2 regions of the Cellulomonas olei genome follow, and region 2 is predicted to be linked to the other one. Evidence: predicted binding sites of a transcription regulator. Region 2 holds the regulator's gene; the other holds the start of a gene.
The links. The regulator HspR, encoded in region 2, represses chaperone genes until heat shock. The targets are predictions, from matches to a motif close to AAGTTGAGTCNNNNNGACTCAACTT.
Positions count from the first base shown of each region.

Region 1: a site for HspR is predicted at 6,209-6,233, ahead of clpB (ATP-dependent chaperone ClpB). Genes of this name have one in related genera too.

Region 1 is NZ_JBCLVN010000047.1:17,339-25,621, reverse strand. Features, by position in the region: gene AAHH18_RS14070 (aryl-beta-d-glycosidase) at 1-1,536, shown strand, start outside; gene AAHH18_RS14065 (FAD-dependent oxidoreductase) at 1,653-2,744, shown strand; gene AAHH18_RS14060 (DedA family protein) at 2,766-3,440, opposite strand; gene clpB (ATP-dependent chaperone ClpB) at 3,538-6,138, opposite strand; gene AAHH18_RS14050 (glycosyltransferase family 2 protein) at 6,781-8,283, shown strand, end outside.
Region 2 is NZ_JBCLVN010000002.1:47,704-55,986, forward strand. Features, by position in the region: gene AAHH18_RS01050 (threonine/serine exporter family protein) at 91-2,223, opposite strand; gene AAHH18_RS01055 (heat shock protein transcriptional repressor HspR) at 2,303-2,749, opposite strand; gene AAHH18_RS01060 (DnaJ C-terminal domain-containing protein) at 2,818-3,825, opposite strand; gene AAHH18_RS01065 (nucleotide exchange factor GrpE) at 3,929-4,555, opposite strand; gene dnaK (molecular chaperone DnaK) at 4,552-6,417, opposite strand; gene AAHH18_RS01075 (M15 family metallopeptidase) at 6,931-7,518, opposite strand; gene AAHH18_RS01080 (TetR/AcrR family transcriptional regulator) at 7,612-8,205, opposite strand; gene AAHH18_RS01085 (sugar O-acetyltransferase) at 8,192-8,283, opposite strand, start outside.

The DNA of each region.
Region 1 (8,283 bases), on a different contig from region 2:
GGGCTCGACCTGGAGATGCCGGCGACCGGCGGCCGGACCGACGCGCTGGTCGTGGAGGCCGTGCGGGACGGCCGGCTGGACGAGGCGGTGCTCGACGTCGCGGTCCGCCGGGTGCTCACGATGGTCGCCCGCGCGCAGGCCGCGCTGGCCGACCCCGGGACCGTCGACGTCGACGCGCACCACGCGCTGGCCCGCGAGGCGGCGGCCGACGGCTCCGTGCTGCTGAAGAACGACCCCGTCGACGGCACCCCCGTGCTGCCGCTGTCCCGCGAGGACGCCGCGGCGGCCGTCGTCATCGGGGAGTTCGCCCGCACGCCGCGCTACCAGGGCGCCGGCTCGTCGCAGGTGAACCCGACGCGGCTCGACGACGCCCTGACCGCGCTGCGCGCCGCCGTCGGCACCCGGCTGCCGTTCGCGCCCGGGTTCGCGGTGGCCGGCGTGCCGGGCTCGCAGGACGCGGACGACGCGGCGCTGCTGGCGGAGGCCGTCGAGGCGGCGCGGGGCGCCGGGACGGTGCTGCTGTTCCTCGGGCTGCCCGCCCCGGACGAGTCGGAGGGCTACGACCGCACGCACCTGGGGCTCCCCGCCGACCAGCTCGCCGTGCTGCGCGCCGTCGCCGCGGTCAACCCCCGCGTCGTCGTGGTGCTCGCGAACGGCTCCGCGGTGACCGTGGAGTGGCAGGACGACGCCGCCGCCGTGCTGGAGACGTGGCTCGGCGGCCAGGCCGGCGGCTCGGCCGTCGCGGACCTGCTGCTGGGCGTCCGGAACCCGTCCGGTCGGCTCGCGGAGACCGTCCCGCACCGCCTCGAGGACACCCCGGCCTTCGGCAGCTTCCCGGGCGAGGCCGGCCACGTCCGCTACGGCGAGGGCGTCCTGGTGGGGTACCGCTGGTACGACACCCGCCTGCTGGACGTCGCGTACCCGTTCGGCCACGGCCTGTCGTACACGACGTTCGCGTACTCCGGCGTCCGCGCCGAGGTCAGCGGCGAGGGCGCGGCCTCGTCCGTCGAGGTGACCGTGACGGTGACGAACACCGGCGCGGTCGCGGGCGCGGAGACCGTCCAGGTGTACGTGGGCGACCCCGACGCCGCGGTCGTCCGGCCGACCCGGGAGCTCAAGGCGTTCGCCAAGGTCGCGCTGGAGCCCGGCGAGTCCCGCACGGTCGCCGTGACGCTCGGCGCGCGCGACCTGTCGTACTGGCACCCCGGCCTGCGGCGCTGGGTGGTCGGCGGCGGCCGCACGGTCGTCGAGGTCGGCGCCTCCTCGCGGGACGTCCGCGGCACGGCGGAGGTGGCCGTGACCGGTGAGCCGCTGTGGAGCGAGGTCACCGCTGACTCCACGGTGAACGAGTGGCTCGCCCACCCGGTCGGCGCACGCCTGCTGGGGCCGGAGCTCACGTCCGCGACCGCCGACCTCGACCCGGGGATGCTCGCGATGATCGGCGACATGCCGGTGCGCGTGGTCGTCGGGTTCGGCATGGCGGGCTTCGACCTGGCGCGGCTCGACGCCCTGGTCGCGGAGGCGCGCGCGGCCTGACGCCGGCCGTGGCAGGCAGGGCCGTGGGTCCCGGTCGGCACACCGGGGCGGGTGGCACGCTGGTGCCCGGCGGCGCGGCGCGCGCCGCCACGAACGGGCGAGACGGAGGCAGGGACATGGCAGCACCACGGGTCGTCGTGGTCGGGGGCGGGTACGGCGGGGCGCGGGTCGCCTCGCTCCTGGACGACGTGGCGGACGTCGTGCTGGTGGAGCCCAAGGACGCGTTCGTGCACGCCTCCGCGGCGCTGCGGGCGGCGGTCGACCCGGTCTGGGAGTCGCGGGTGTTCTTCGGCTACGACCGGCTGCTCGAGCGCGGGCACGTCGTGCAGCAGCGCGTCGAGCGCGCCACGTCCAGCGGGGTGCAGCTCGGGGACGGCACGAGCCTCGACGCCGACTACCTGGTGCTCGCCACGGGCACCTCGTACCCGTTCCCCGCGAAGTTCATCGAGTCGGACACCGGCGTCGCGCGGGCGCGCCTCGCCCGGATGCGCGACGGCCTCGCGCGGGCCGAGCGCGTGCTCGTGGTGGGCGCCGGCGCGGTCGGGCTCGAGCTGGTGGGCGAGCTGCTCGACGCCTACCCGCACCTGGCGGTCACGGTCGTGGACCAGGCCGACGACGCGCTGACCTCCGAGGACTACCTGCCGGAGCTGCGCGCCGCCGTCCGGGACCAGCTCGACGGCCGGGTGCAGTTCCTGTTCGGGTCCCGCCTCGGGTACCTGCCGCCGGTGGACGTCGGGGTGCACGAGCCGTTCGTCGTCGACACCGAGGCCGGCGAGCGCGTCGAGGCGCAGATGTGGTTCCGGTGCTACGGCAACCTGCCCGCGAGCGACTACCTGGCGGGCGACCTGGCCGGCGTCCGCAACGGGCTCGGCGAGGTGCGGGTGGACGACACCCTCGCGCTGACGGGGTTCCCGACGGTGTTCGCGGTCGGCGACATCACCGACGTGCGCGAGTCGAAGCGGGCCTCCGCGGCGCGCGACCACGCCGCGGTGGTCGCGGCGAACATCCGGGCGCTCGTCGAGGGCGGCACGCCCTCGGCGGCCTACACCCCGGCGCCCGAGCGGATCGTGCTCCCGCTGGGCCGCACCGGGGGCGCCTCGCAGGTCGTCGACGAGGCCGGCGCGCACCGCGTCCTCGGGGCGGAGGAGACGAGCCGCATCAAGGGCGCCGACCTGTACTCGTCCGCCATGGCGGAGCTGTTCGGCTGACGGCGGGGACGCCGCGCGGGGTCAGCCCCGCGCGGCGAGCCGGCGGCGGCGCAGCCGCGTCCACACGAACCGCACGACGACGACCACGATCGCCGCGTACACGGCGTAGTTGATGTAGTCGGAGTAGTGGCCGACGTCCTCCCACTGCTCGCCGAGCACGTAGCCCGAGACCACCAGCGCCGAGTTCCACACGGCGCTGCCGAGCGCGGTGTAGACGAGGAACCGGACCTGCGGCATCCGCTCCAGGCCGGCCGGGACGGACACCAGCGACCGGACGACCGGGACGCAGCGCCCGACGAGCACCGCCGCGCCGCCGTGCCGGACGAACCACGACTCGGCGCGGTCGAGGTCCTCGACCTCCATGAGCGGGATCCGCTCCAGCCACCGGCGCAGCCGCTCCCGGCCGAGCCAGACACCGAGGCCGTACAGCACCCAGGCGCCGGCGACCGCGCCGACCGTGGCGCCCACCACCGCCCAGCCGACGTGCATGTCGCCCTGGCTGGCCACGTAGCCGGCCACCGGCAGCACGACCTCGGACGGGATCGGCGGGAACAGGTTCTCCAGCGCCACCAGCAGGCCGACGCCGGCGGGACCGAGCGCCTCGACGACGCTCACCACCCAGCCGGCCAGCCCGGTCAGCTCGGGCGAGGACGCGGGCGCGGCGGCGCGGGCGGCCAGGGCGAGAGCGGTGTCCATGGCCCCCGATGGTCGCACGGCCCGACGTCACGGGCCCGCCGGGGCGCGGCGGCGCGGGCGGCGTGCACAGGTCGTGCACACCACCCGCACACAGCCGTCAGGCCCGCGTGAGGACCAGCCCGGTGGCGCCGTCCGGCGCGCGCGTCACGCGCACCGTGTCGCCGTCGTGCACCTCGCCCGCGAGCAGCAGCCGCGCGAGCTTGTCGCCGATCTCGCGCTGCACCAGCCGGCGCAGCGGCCGGGCGCCGTACGCGGGGTCGAAGCCCTCGATCGCCAGCCACTCGCGCGCCGCCGGGTCGACGTCGAGCGTGAGCCGCCGGTCCCGCAGCCGCGCCGCGAGCGACGCGACCTGCAGGTCGACGATCCGCCCGATCTCCTCGAGCGACAGCGGGTCGAACAGGACGATGTCGTCGAGCCGGTTGAGGAACTCCGGCTTGAACGCGGCGCGCACGGCCTCCATCACGCCCGCCCGCCGCTGCTCGGGGTCGAGCAGCGGGTCGACGAGGTGCTGCGAGCCGAGGTTCGACGTCAGCACCAGGATGACGTTCCGGAAGTCGACCGTGCGGCCCTGGCCGTCCGTCAGGCGGCCGTCGTCGAGCACCTGCAGCAGGATGTCGAAGACCTCGGGGTGCGCCTTCTCGACCTCGTCCAGCAGCAGCACCGAGTACGGGCGCCGGCGGACGGCCTCCGTGAGCTGACCGCCCTCCTCGTAGCCGACGTACCCCGGGGGCGCCCCGATGAGGCGCGCGACGGAGTGCCGCTCGGCGTACTCGGACATGTCGATCCGGACCATGGCGCGCTCGTCGTCGAACAGGAAGTCCGCGAGCGCCTTGGCGAGCTCGGTCTTCCCGACGCCCGTCGGGCCGAGGAACAGGAACGACCCGGTGGGCCGGTCGGGGTCGGCGATGCCCGCGCGCGACCGGCGGACGGCGTCGGAGACGGCCGCGACCGCGGCGCGCTGCCCGATGAGGCGCTCGCCGATGACCTCCTCCATGCGCAGGAGCTTGGCGGTCTCGCCCTCCAGCAGGCGGCCGGCGGGGATGCCGGTCCACGCGGCGACGACCTCGGCGATCTCGTCCGGGCCGACCTTGTCCGCGATCATCGGCGCCTCGACGCTGCCGGTCTCCTCGGCGCGCTCCCGCTCCTCGGCGGCGGCGATCTCCTGCTCCACGGCCGGGATCTCGCCGTACTGGAGCCGGGCCGCGCCCGCGAGGTCGCCCTCGCGCAGCAGGCGGTCCGCGGTGGAGCGCAGCTCGTCGAGGCGGGCCTTGAGGTCGCCGACCAGGTTGTGCCCGGCCTTCTCCTTCTCCCAGCGAGCGGTCAGCCCCGCGAGCTCCTCGCGGCGGTCCGCCAGGTCGGCGCGCAGCTTCTCGAGCCGCTCGCGCGAGGCCGGGTCGTCCGCCTCGGACAGCACGACCTCCTCCATCTCCAGCCGGGTCACGGCGCGCTGGAGCTCGTCGATCTCGACCGGGGAGGAGTCGAGCTCCATCCGCAGGCGGGACGCGGCCTCGTCCACCAGGTCGATCGCCTTGTCCGGGAGCTGCCGGCCGGTGATGTAGCGGTCGGACAGCGCGGCGGCGGCCACCAGGGCGGCGTCGGAGATCGTCACCTTGTGGTGCGCCTCGTAGCGCTCCTTGAGGCCGCGCAGGATCGCGACGGTGTCCTCCACGGACGGCTCGCCGACGAAGACCTGCTGGAACCGGCGCTCCAGGGCGGGGTCCTTCTCGATGCGCTCGCGGTACTCGTCCAGCGTCGTGGCGCCGACGAGGCGGAGCTCCCCGCGGGCCAGCATCGGCTTGAGCATGTTGCCCGCGTCCATCGCGCCCTCGCCGCCGGCGCCCGCGCCGACGACGGTGTGCAGCTCGTCGATGAACGTGACGACCTCGCCCTCGGACGAGGTGATCTCCTCCAGCACGGCCTTGAGGCGCTCCTCGAACTCGCCGCGGTACTTGGCGCCGGCGACCATCGCGGCGAGGTCCAGCGACACGAGGCGCTTGCCGCGCAGGGACTCCGGCACGTCGCCCGCGACGATGCGCTGGGCGAGGCCCTCCACCACGGCGGTCTTGCCGACGCCCGGCTCGCCGATGAGGACGGGGTTGTTCTTGGTGCGGCGGGACAGCACCTGGATGACGCGACGGATCTCGGCGTCGCGGCCGATGACCGGGTCGAGCCTCCCGTCGCGGGCGCGCTGCGTGAGGTCGACGCCGTACTGCTCGAGCGCCTTGTAGGTGCCCTCGGGGTTCGGGCTCGTGACGCGCGCGGACCCGCGGACGGACGGCAGCGCGGCGGCCAGCGCGTCGCGGGAGGCGCCCTGCGCGCGCAGGGCGTCGGCCACGCCGGACTGCCCGGCGGCCAGGCCGAGCAGCAGGTGCTCGGTGGAGACGTAGTCGTCCCCGAGCGTGCGCGCCTCCGCCGAGGCGGCCTCGATCGCGGTGGCCGTGGCGCGGGAGGCCGTCGGCTGCGCGACGGACGAGCCGCTCGCGGCGGGCAGGCCGACGAGGATGGCGCGCACGGCGCGGCCGAGCGCCTGGCGGTCGGCACCGACCGCGTCGAGCAGGCCGTTCGCGACGCCGCCCTCCTGGGCGAGCAGCGCGTTCAGCAGGTGGGCCGGCTCGAGCTGCGGGTTCCCCGCGGCGGCCGCCTGCTGGATGGCGTCGCCGATGGCCTCCTGCGACTTGGTGGTGAGCTTCGCGTCCATCGTTCCCCTCCGTGCGTGGCGTCCGGACGTCCCGGTCGGGCCGCCGCGTGCCTCCGGTGCAACCCGGTCGAAGTTGAGCCTATTCCGCTCAACTCTGCGCGTCGAGCGGTCGGGGCGCCGGTGCGGGGCGGTGCGGCACCGCGCGCCCGGGCACCGCCCGGTCGTGACTGCCGTCACGCCGTGTCATGACACTGACAGCCGTCATGACGTGTTGTGACGATGTTCACGTCCCGGCCGCCCGGGGGTCGCGGCCGGGCGGCGCCCGCCCCTCGTGCGTGACCAGCGCCTCCGCGAGCCGTCCGGAACATCCTCGATGTCGGAACTGCCGGACCTCTGATCTGCGCATATCCGGACATACCGGTCGGGCAGCGCGTGATCCACGTCACATCACGGGTCCCAATCGGCCCGGGCGAGTTGCGCTCGGGCGCTGCCGCGCAACAGGCTGAGTGCACTCCCACGAGGGGCACCACCGACTCACAGGAACGACCCCGACGCCACGTCGCCACCCGTCCGAACGGGTGACACCCGTCACGCCCGACCGCCGTCCCCAGTCACAGCGGAGGCCCTCCCCGCCCCGCTGCCCCCGTCCTCCGCCGCGTCACCGTCGCCGCTGGCCCCACCCCTCCAGCGCCGAGGTGAGCGATGTTCATCTTCATCCTGCAGATCCGGCACATGCTCGACGACCAGGCCGAGCTGTACCTCTTCACCGTCTTCTCCGGCCTCGTGTGGGCGCTCTGGCTGCTCAAGGTCGGCCTGTCCCGCCGGTACCGCCCGTGGTTCGCCGAGCACCACGAGACCACCAGCGTCGTCGTCCCCGTCGTCGACGAGCCGCTCGACCTGTTCCGGGACGTGCTGAGCCGGGTCACCGAGCAGCACCCCGACGAGGTCATCGTCGTCATCAACGGCAAGCGCAACCCGGGCCTCGAGCAGGTCTGCGAGGAGTTCGCGCCGCTCGTGCGGTGGGTCCACACCCCGATCCCGGGCAAGCGGAACGCCGTGAAGATCGGCACCGAGATGTCCCGGTACGACGTCACCGTGCTGCTCGACTCGGACACCGTCTGGACCGCCGGCACGCTGTCGGAGCTGGTCAAGCCGTTCGCCGACCCCAACGTCGGCGGCGTCACCACCCGGCAGCGCATCCTCGAGCCGACACGCTCCTGGATCACCCGCTGGGCCGACTGGCTCGAGAACTCGCGCTCGCTCTACTCGATGCCCGCGCAGTCCGTCCTCGGCCAGGTCGGCTGCCTGCCCGGACGCACCATCGCGTTCCGCCGGCACATCCTCATGGAGGTCATGCACGACTTCATGACCCAGCGGTTCATGGGCGTGTTCCTCGAGGTGTCCGACGACCGCACGCTGACCAACCTCACGCTCAAGCAGGGCTACCGGACGGTCTACCAGCACACCAGCCTCGTCTACACCGACGCCCCGCTGCAGGTGAAGAAGCTGTTCAAGCAGCAGCTGCGCTGGGCGCGCGGCAGCCAGTACAACACCCTGCGGATGCTGCCGTGGATGCTCGGCCACGCGCCCGTGCTCGCCGTGTTCTTCCTGGCCGACATCGTGCTGCCGTTCCTGCTCGTCGGGACGATCGCCGGCTGGGTGTACCGCTCGGTCAGCGGCACCGGCGTCAACCTCTACGAGGCGATGCTGGCGACCTACGGCGCGCAGGCCGGCTGGTTCTGGGTCATCGCCCTGATGGTCGTGTCGTCGGTGCTGTCCATGGCGATCCGGCAGATCCGGCACCTGCAGGAGGTCCCGAGCGACTTCTTCCGGCTCCCGGTCTTCATCATCGTCTCGACGTTCTTCCTCATGCCGGTGCGGCTGCTCGGGTTCCTGCGCATGGCGCACGCGTCCGGGTGGGGCACCCGTGCCGGTGCCTACGCCGGCGGCGACCCCGGCACGGCCGAGGACGACGGCGACCACCGCCCGTCCCTCGAGGCGGAGCTCGGCCTGATGTCGCAGCCGGCGCCCGTCGACGTGGTGGACCGGGGCGGGCTGCCCACGCAGCGCGACCACGGCTCCGGCCCGGGCGCGCCGGTGCACGCCGTCGCCGGGCACGGCGGCCTGCTGGCCGAGGCCGACACGACCGCCCCGCTGCCCGCCATCCCCGCGGCACCCGCACGGCACGCCGCGCCCGCGGTGGCA
Region 2 (8,283 bases):
CTGGCCGCGTTCGGATCCGTTCGCACGGACACGCCCGGCGCGCCCGCACGAACGGATCCGAACACCCCCGGCCGACCGGCGGCGGGGCGGTCAGATCCGCGGAGTGTCGGGGGCGGGCGGCGCGGCGGGGTCGGTGCCCGGCGACGCACCGCGGCGGTCGGCGTCCGCGACACCCCCGCCGCCCGCCCGGTCAGCCGCCACCCCGTCGTCCGCCTGGTCGGCCGCGCGGTCGGCCGCGCGTGCACCGGCACCGGGCGCGGAGGCTCCCGCAGCCGCGACGGGCACCCGCCGCCCCACGACCGCCGTGCCCGGCAGGCCGTCGCCGCCGCGCCGGTGCGGCAGGCCGGGCAGCGCCCGCGAGGCCGACAGCCCCAGCAGCACCCCGAGCGCGATGCCGAGCATCGTGGAGGCCGTCGACACGAGGGTGGACAGGGCCCCGCTGCCGCCGTCGAGCAGGGTCGCGACGCCCACGAGGCCCAGCGCACCGGGGACGAGCATCCAGAACGCCGGCAGGAACGACACGAGCGGCGACGGGCCGGACGGGAACCGCGCGACCGCGAGCGCCACCGGCGTCATGACGAGCGCACCCACGAACGCGGACAGCACCCCGCCGAGCAGCGTCCCGCCGACCACCTGCGCGCCGTAGGCGACCGCGAGCACCAGGACGACCCAGCCGGTGGTCCGCGGCCGGGCGCACCGGAAGACGACGGTCCCGACGCCGAACAGCACGACCCCCGCCCACGGCGCGAGCGGGCCGAGCGGCTGGGACGACGCGGTGAGGTCGAGCTCGGGGATGCCGACGAGGGCGCCGGCCCCGACGATGCCGCCGGCCAGCAGCGCGAGCTGCATGGTGCCCGCCGCGAGCCGCCCGCCGCCGGACAGCATCTGGCCCGCCGCGAGCTCGATCACCCCGGTGGTGAGCAGACCGCCCGGCAGGAACAGCGCGAGCGGCGCGACGACGGACGGCAGCACGCCGAGGCCGGGCACCACGCGGGCGAGCAGCAGCACCGCGAGCGCCACCCCGAACGCCGCGGCGATGGTCAGCGCCACCTGGGGGCCGCTGGACAGCGGCGGCACGGCGAGCTGCACCGCGCCGACGGCCACGCCCAGCCCGCCGGCGACGAGCAGGTCCACCCAGGACCCGCCGAGCAGCGCGGCGAGGCCGACGGACAGCAGCAGGTAGCCCGCGAGCCGGGCCACGGGCCCGAACGGCCGCGGCGCGGCGCGCAGGTCCGCGATCCGGCCGATCAGCGACCCGGGCGTCGGGCGGGGGCCGGCGTCCGCGGGCGCGGCGGCGTCGCGCAGCACGTCCGCCAGGTCGTCCACCTGGTACAGGTCGAGCGGGCGCCGCCCCGTCGACACCACGGCGGTGGCGACGGCGGACCCCTGCGGCACCGACACGAGCAGCGCCGTGGGCAGCACGACGACCTCGGCGCCGTGGACGTCGTGCGCGACGGCGATGTCGTCGAGGGCCTCCGCGACGGAGGAGACGGTGTGGCCGGCGTCGATCATCGCCTCGCCGGCGGTGACCATGAGGCGCAGCACCTCCTCCGGCCCCGGGGGGTCGGAGGCCGCGCTCCCGCCTCCCGCCGCGTCCGGGTCCGCCGCGGGCCCGTGCGGTGCCGCGGCGGCAGCGGCGGCCGCAGCCGCCCGGCGGCGCGCGGAGACCACGACGACCGCGACGGCACCCGCGAGGACGACCGCCAGCGCGCCCAGCAGCTGCCCCCACGGCGTCGTCGCGGTCGTGGCCGCGGGCGGTGTGGCGGGGCGCCGGCCGGGCGCGGGCCGGTCGTCGTCCGTCCCGGACCCGCCGGGTGCCACGGACGTCGGCGTCGGAGCGGGCGACGGCGTCCCCGGCGCGACGGGGGTCGGCTCCGGCACGGGGGTCGGCGTGGTCGTCGGGCGCGGCTCCGGCTGCGGCGCGCGCGACGGGGTGGGGTCGGGTGTCGGCACGGGCGCGGTGGTCGGCACCGGTGTCGGTGTCGGCGTCGGCGTGGGGACGGGCTGCTCGGGCGCCGCGGCGTCAGCGCCGGACCCCCCGCCGTCCGCCGCCGGACCGCCGCCGTCCACGGTCGTCGCCGCGGCCGGCCGGGCGGCGACCACCGCGGCGTCGCGGGCGGCGACGGGCCCGCCGGGGCTCCCGGCCGCCGGCCCGGACCCGAGCAGCGTCAGGACCGCCGCCAGCAGCAGCGCGGCGCCCGCCGCCGGGGTCCTGCCTCGCATCGTGCCCGCCTCGTCCGTCCGGCCCGTCGCCTGCCACGGTAGGCGACCTCGCCCGGCGCGCGCCGGGCGACGTCGCGCGTCAGCGCCCGGAGGGCCGCCAGAGCACGATCGCCCCGCGCGCCCCGGCGGCTCGGGGGTCCTCCGCGGCGGGCTCGGCGGACCGGCGCTGGCTGCGCCCGAGCGGCCCCATCGCCACGACGTCGCCCGAGGGGTGGGCGGTGAACACGCGCCGACCGGGCTCGGCGAACGCCCGCAGGTACTCGACCTGCCGGCGCAGCCGCTCGACCTGGGACTCGAGCTCCAGGATGCGCTTGATGCCGGCGAGGTTGACGCCCTCCTCCTGGGAGAGCCGCTGCACCTCGCGCAGCGTGGCGATGTCCCGCAGGGAGTACCGCCGCCCGCGGCCGCGCGTGCGGCCGGGCTGCACGAGGCCGAGCCGGTCGTACTGCCGGAGCGTCTGCGGGTGCATGCCGGCGAGCTCGGCGGCGACCGAGATCACGTAGACCTGCGCGTCCTCCGAGACCATCCCCACCACCTCCTGCCGTCGTGCGCCGGGCGACCGGGACCGTCAGGCCCCGGTCGCCCGGCGGTGCCTCACTCCTGGGCGCGCGCCAGCAGCTCGGCGCGCGGGTCCTCGCCGGACGTCGCGATGCCGAACGCCTGCACGGCCTCCTTCGCCGCGGCGCTGAGCCGCTGCGGGACGACCACCTGCACGGTGACCAGCAGGTCCCCCGTGCCGGACGACGTCGTGACGCCGCGGCCCTTGACCCGCAGCGTCCGCCCGGACGGCGTGCCGGCCGGGATCTTCAGCCGCACGGTGCCGCCGTCGAGCGTCGGCACGGGCACCTCGGCGCCGAGCGCGGCCTCGTCGAACGCGACCGGCAGCGTCACCCGCAGGTTGTTGCCGTCGAGCGCGAACACCGGGTGCGGCGTGACCCGCACGGTGACCTCGAGGTCGCCGGGGGGCGCCCCGTGCTCGCCCGGCCGGCCCTTGCCGCGCAGCCGGATCTTCTGGCCGTCGCGGACGCCGGCGGGGATGCGCGCCTTGACGGTGCGTCCCTCGACGCCGAGCGCCACGGTCGAGCCCTCGACGGCCTGCCGGAACGGCAGCGTGGTGACCGCCGACAGGTCCGCGCCGCGGCGCGCCGTGCGGGCCTGGCCGAACCCGCCGCCGCCGAACAGCCCGCCGAGCAGGTCCTCGAACCCGCCGGCACCGCCCGCGCCGCCGCCCGCCGCACCGCCGCCGCCCTGCGGGAACCGCACGCGCGACCCGCCGCCGCCGGTGAACACGCCGCCGAACAGGTCCTCGAACCCGCCCGCCTGCGCGCCACCCGGGCCACCGGCACCCGCGCGGAACCGCGCACCGCCCGCCATGGCCCGCAGCTGGTCGTACTGCTGCCGCTGCTCGGGGTCGGACAGCACGGCGTACGCCTCGCCGACCTCCTTGAACTTGGCCTCCGCGACCGCGTCCCCGGGGTTGTGGTCCGGGTGCATGGTGCGGGCGAGCTTGCGGTACGCCTTCTTGATCGCGGCCGCGTCGGCGTCCTTGGGGACGCCCAGCACGGCGTAGAAGTCCTTCTCCAGCCAGTCCTGCCCGCTCACGACGCCTCCCTCCGCTCTGCTCCACCGGTCCGGGCCCGCGTCAGGGCCCGGGCCGGGCGGGACCCGGCCGCGCGGTCACGCGGCCGGGCCCTCATCCTGCTCGTCACGCCTCCGGGTCGACGACCGCCACCCGGGCGGCGCGGATGATGCGCTCGCCCATGCGGTAGCCCGGCTGCAGCACCTGCTGCACGGTCGGCTCGGAGACGTCGGCCGAGTGCCCGTGCATGAGCGCCTCGTGCACCGTCGGGTCGAACGGCTCGCCGGCCGCGCCGTAGCGCTCGATCCCGAACCGCCCGAGGGTGCCCTCGAGCTTCTCCGCGATCGACGCGAACGGGCCGACCAGGTCGCCGTGCTGGCGCGCCAGCTCGATGTCGTCGAGCACGCTGATGAGCGCCTCGGCGACGGCGGCCACGCCCTGGTCCCGGGCCGTGAGGGCCTCGGACTTCGACCGCTTCACGTACGCCGAGTACTGCTGCTCGAGGTTGTAGTAGTCGGCGTTCCGGCGCTGGAGCTCGTCCAGCCGCTCGGCCGCCAGCTTCTGCGCCTCGACCAGCCCCTCCAGCACCACGGCCTCCTCGGCGGCGGTCGCGGCCTCCTCGGCCTCGGCCAGGACCGCCTCCTCGGGCGTCGGCTCGCGCAGCTCGCCCGTCTCCGGGTCGATGCGGCGCTTGTCGGTCACGCGCGGGGCGTCCTCCGGGTCACGCCCCTGCGGGGTCGGCTCGTCGGTCACTTCTTGTCACCCTCGTCGTCGACGATCTCGGCGTCCACCACGTCGTCGTCCTGCGCCGACGCGCCGGAGTCGGCCGCGCCGTCCGCCGGGGCGTCGCCCGCGGGGGCCTGCTGGTTCGCCGAGTACAGCGCCTCGCCGATCTTCTGGCTGGCGGTCACCAGGGCGGCCTGCTTCGCCTGGACCTCCGCGACGTCCTCGCCCTCGAGCGCCTTCTTCAGGTCGTCGACGGCCGACTTCACCTCGGTCTTCACGTCGTCGGACAGCTTGTCGTCGTTGTCGGCGAGCAGCTTCTCCGTGGAGTAGACGAGCTGCTCCGCGGAGTTGCGGGTCTCGGCCTCCTCACGACGCTTCTTGTCCTCGGCGGCGTGCGCCTCGGCCTCCTTGACCATGCGGTCGATCTCGTCCTTCGGCAGGCCGGAGCCGCCGGAGATCGTCATCGACTGCTCCTTGCCGGTGCCGCGGTCCTTGGCGGACACGTGCACGATGCCGTTCGCGTCGATGTCGAAGGTGACCTCGATCTGCGGGACGCCGCGCGGGGCCGGCGCGATGCCGGTCAGCTCGAACGTGCCGAGCGGCTTGTTGTCCCGCGCGAACTCACGCTCGCCCTGGAACACCTGGATCAGCACGGACGGCTGGTTGTCCTCGGCGGTCGAGAAGATCTCGCTGCGCTTGGTCGGGATGGCCGTGTTGCGCTCGATGAGCTTGGTCATCACGCCGCCCTTGGTCTCGATGCCGAGGGACAGCGGGGTCACGTCGATCAGCAGGACGTCCTTGCGGTCGCCCTTGATGACGCCGGCCTGCAGCGCGGCGCCGACGGCCACGACCTCGTCCGGGTTGACGCCCTTGTTGGGCTCCTTGCCGCCGGTCAGCTCGCGCACGACGTCGGCCACGGCCGGCATGCGGGTGGAGCCGCCGACGAGCACCACGTGGTCGATGTCCGAGACCTTGATGCCCGCGTCGCGGATGACCGCGTGGAACGGCGCCTTGGTCCGCTCGAGCAGGTCGGCCGTCATCTGCTGGAACTGCGCCCGGGTGAGCTTCTCGTCCAGGTGGATGGGGCCGTTCTCGCTCATCGAGAGGTACTGCAGGCTGATGTTGGTGCTGGTCGCGGACGACAGCTCCTTCTTGGCCTGCTCGGCCGCCTCGCGCAGGCGCTGGACGGCGATCTTGTCCTTCGCCAGGTCGACGCCGGTCGAGTTCTTCACCTGGCCGACCAGCCAGTCGACGATCCGGCTGTCCCAGTCGTCGCCGCCGAGGCGGTTGTCGCCGGAGGTCGCCCGGACCTCGATGGTCGAGAAGTCGTCGTCCTTGCCCACCTCGAGCAGGGAGACGTCGAACGTGCCGCCGCCGAGGTCGAAGACGAGGATCAGCTCGTCCTCCTTGCCCTTCTCCAGGCCGTAGGCCAGGGCCGCCGCGGTCGGCTCGTTGACGATGCGCAGGACGTTGAGGCCGGCGATCTGGCCCGCGTCCTTCGTCGCCTGGCGCTCGGCGTCGTTGAAGTACGCCGGGACGGTGATGACCGCGTCGGTGACGGGCTCGCCCAGGTACTCCTCGGCGTCGCGCTTGAGCTTGCCGAGCACGCGGGCGGAGATCTCCTGCGCGGTGTACTTCTTGTCGTCGATCTCGGTCGTCCAGTCCGTGCCCATGTGGCGCTTGACGGACGCGATGGTGCGGTCGACGTTCGTGACGGCCTGCCGCTTGGCGACCTCACCGACGAGGACCTCGCCGGTCTTGGAGAACGCGACGACCGACGGGGTCGTGCGGGCGCCCTCCGCGTTGGCGATGACCGTGGGCTCCCCGCCCTCGAGGACGGCGACCACGGAGTTGGTGGTGCCCAGGTCGATGCCGACTGCTCGTGCCATGTCTGTCGCTCCTTCGTCGTGCTGCGTGGGTCCGGCGCCGCGCACCCCGGAGCGGGGCCGGTCGCCTTGAGCCTGCTGCACTCAAGTCTGCGCCGCCCCGGGCGCTGTGGCAACTCGGCGGGCGCGAACTTGAGTCCACATGGCTCAACTCTGCGGCGTGGCGGGGCATTCCCCGAGCGAAGCAGGCGAGCGCCGGCCGCGCGGGGGCCTCGCGGGATCGAGAGTCCAGGACACGCCGAGCCGGCGGCTGAACCCCCGGGCGTGTCCTGGTGTCTCGGTGTGGGCGCCGCGGGGACGGAGGGCTGAGGGGAAGGTCGCGGCCCGGCTCGCACGCGGTCCCCAGTCGCGATCAGGGCCTGTCAGCGCATCTCAGGGACCTTCTGATACAGGCTGAGAGCTGGTGAGACGTGGACCTCGCACGCAACCCGCACACGCCCGGGGCCGGACGGACCCCGCCCGCGCTCGTCGGCCGCACGGCCGAGCTGGAGGCACCCACCGGCCGCTGACGCGCGCTCACCCCCGCAGCCGCGCCGCGACCTCCGCCACCACGTCCGGGGCCCCGACGATCTCCAGGTGCATCTCGTCGGGCCGGTCGGCGTAGTCGCCGCCCCACGCGACCGCGGGCGCGACGTCCGCGAGGATCGACCGGATCGCCGCGACCTGCTCGTCCGTGAACGTGCCGCGCACGCCCATCGGGTGGAGCGGGGCGTTGAGGTCGATCGCCGTGGCGGAGGCGTGGTTGGACAGGACCTCCCGGCCGCGGACCGGGCGGTGGGCCCAGCCCCACGAGGCGTCGGCGTCGACGGGCTCCACCTCGGAGTCGAACCGCTCGGCGACGTACCCGAGGACGGTGGCGACGTCGCCGCCCAGGACCCGGCCCGTCACCCAGGGGAGACGCACGAGTCGGGGGTCGTCGCCGGACGTGATCTCGGGCCAGCCGTTCTGCGAGGTGCCGGCGCCGCGCCCGCCACCCGGCCCGAACCCCTGCAGCGCGAGCCCCGCCGCGACGACCACCGCGAGGGCGGCGAGGGCGAGCGTGGCCGCGTGCCGCCGCGTGCTCGAGAGGTGGGTGGGGACGCTGTCGCTGGTCAGGCTCGTCATGCCCTCGACGCTAGGAAGCGGCGGCACCCCGGGGCATCGGCTCCCGGGCCGGTCCTCCCACCCGCCCGGCACCACCGAAGGGTCCGGTCGGCGTCACCCCGCGGGAGGAGCCGGCCTCCGGGTCACCAGCGCCACCGCGCGCTCCACCTCGGCGATGTCGTGCGGCTCGGTGTCCAGCGCACGGTGGATCGACAGCCCCTCGATGAGCGCGTCCAGCAGCCGGGCGGTCGGCGGGTCGAAGTGCCGCTCGAGCGCGGCGCGGCTGCGCGCCATCCAGGCGTGCGTGAGGCGCCGGTACCGCGGGTCGCGGGCGGCCAGCGTGTAGAGCTCGTGGGTGAGGACGAGCTCGCGGGGGTCGGTGAGCACGTCCGTGCCGATCAGGCGGACGACGGCGTCGCGTGCCTCGTCGAGGGTCGCGGCGCCGGCCATCGCGGCCTCGAACCGGTCGCTCACGCGCCGGGCGAACCGCTCGAACGCTTCGTGCAGCAGCGCGTCCACGTCGGCGAAGTGGTAGGTGATCGAGCCGAGCGGGACGTCCGCGGCGGCCGCGATCCGGCGGGCCGAGGTGCCCGCGACGCCCTCCGCGCCGATGACCTCCAGGCACGCCTCGACGATGCGGTCGCGCCGGTCGGGGTCGTGCCGGCGCCTGCGGGGCTGCCCGGCGGCGGCCACCTCAGACCTGCTCACGGGGCTCGTCGAGGCGCCGCACCACGCGCGCCGGGTTCCCGACGGCCACGACGCCCGCCGGCAGGTCCCGCGTGACGA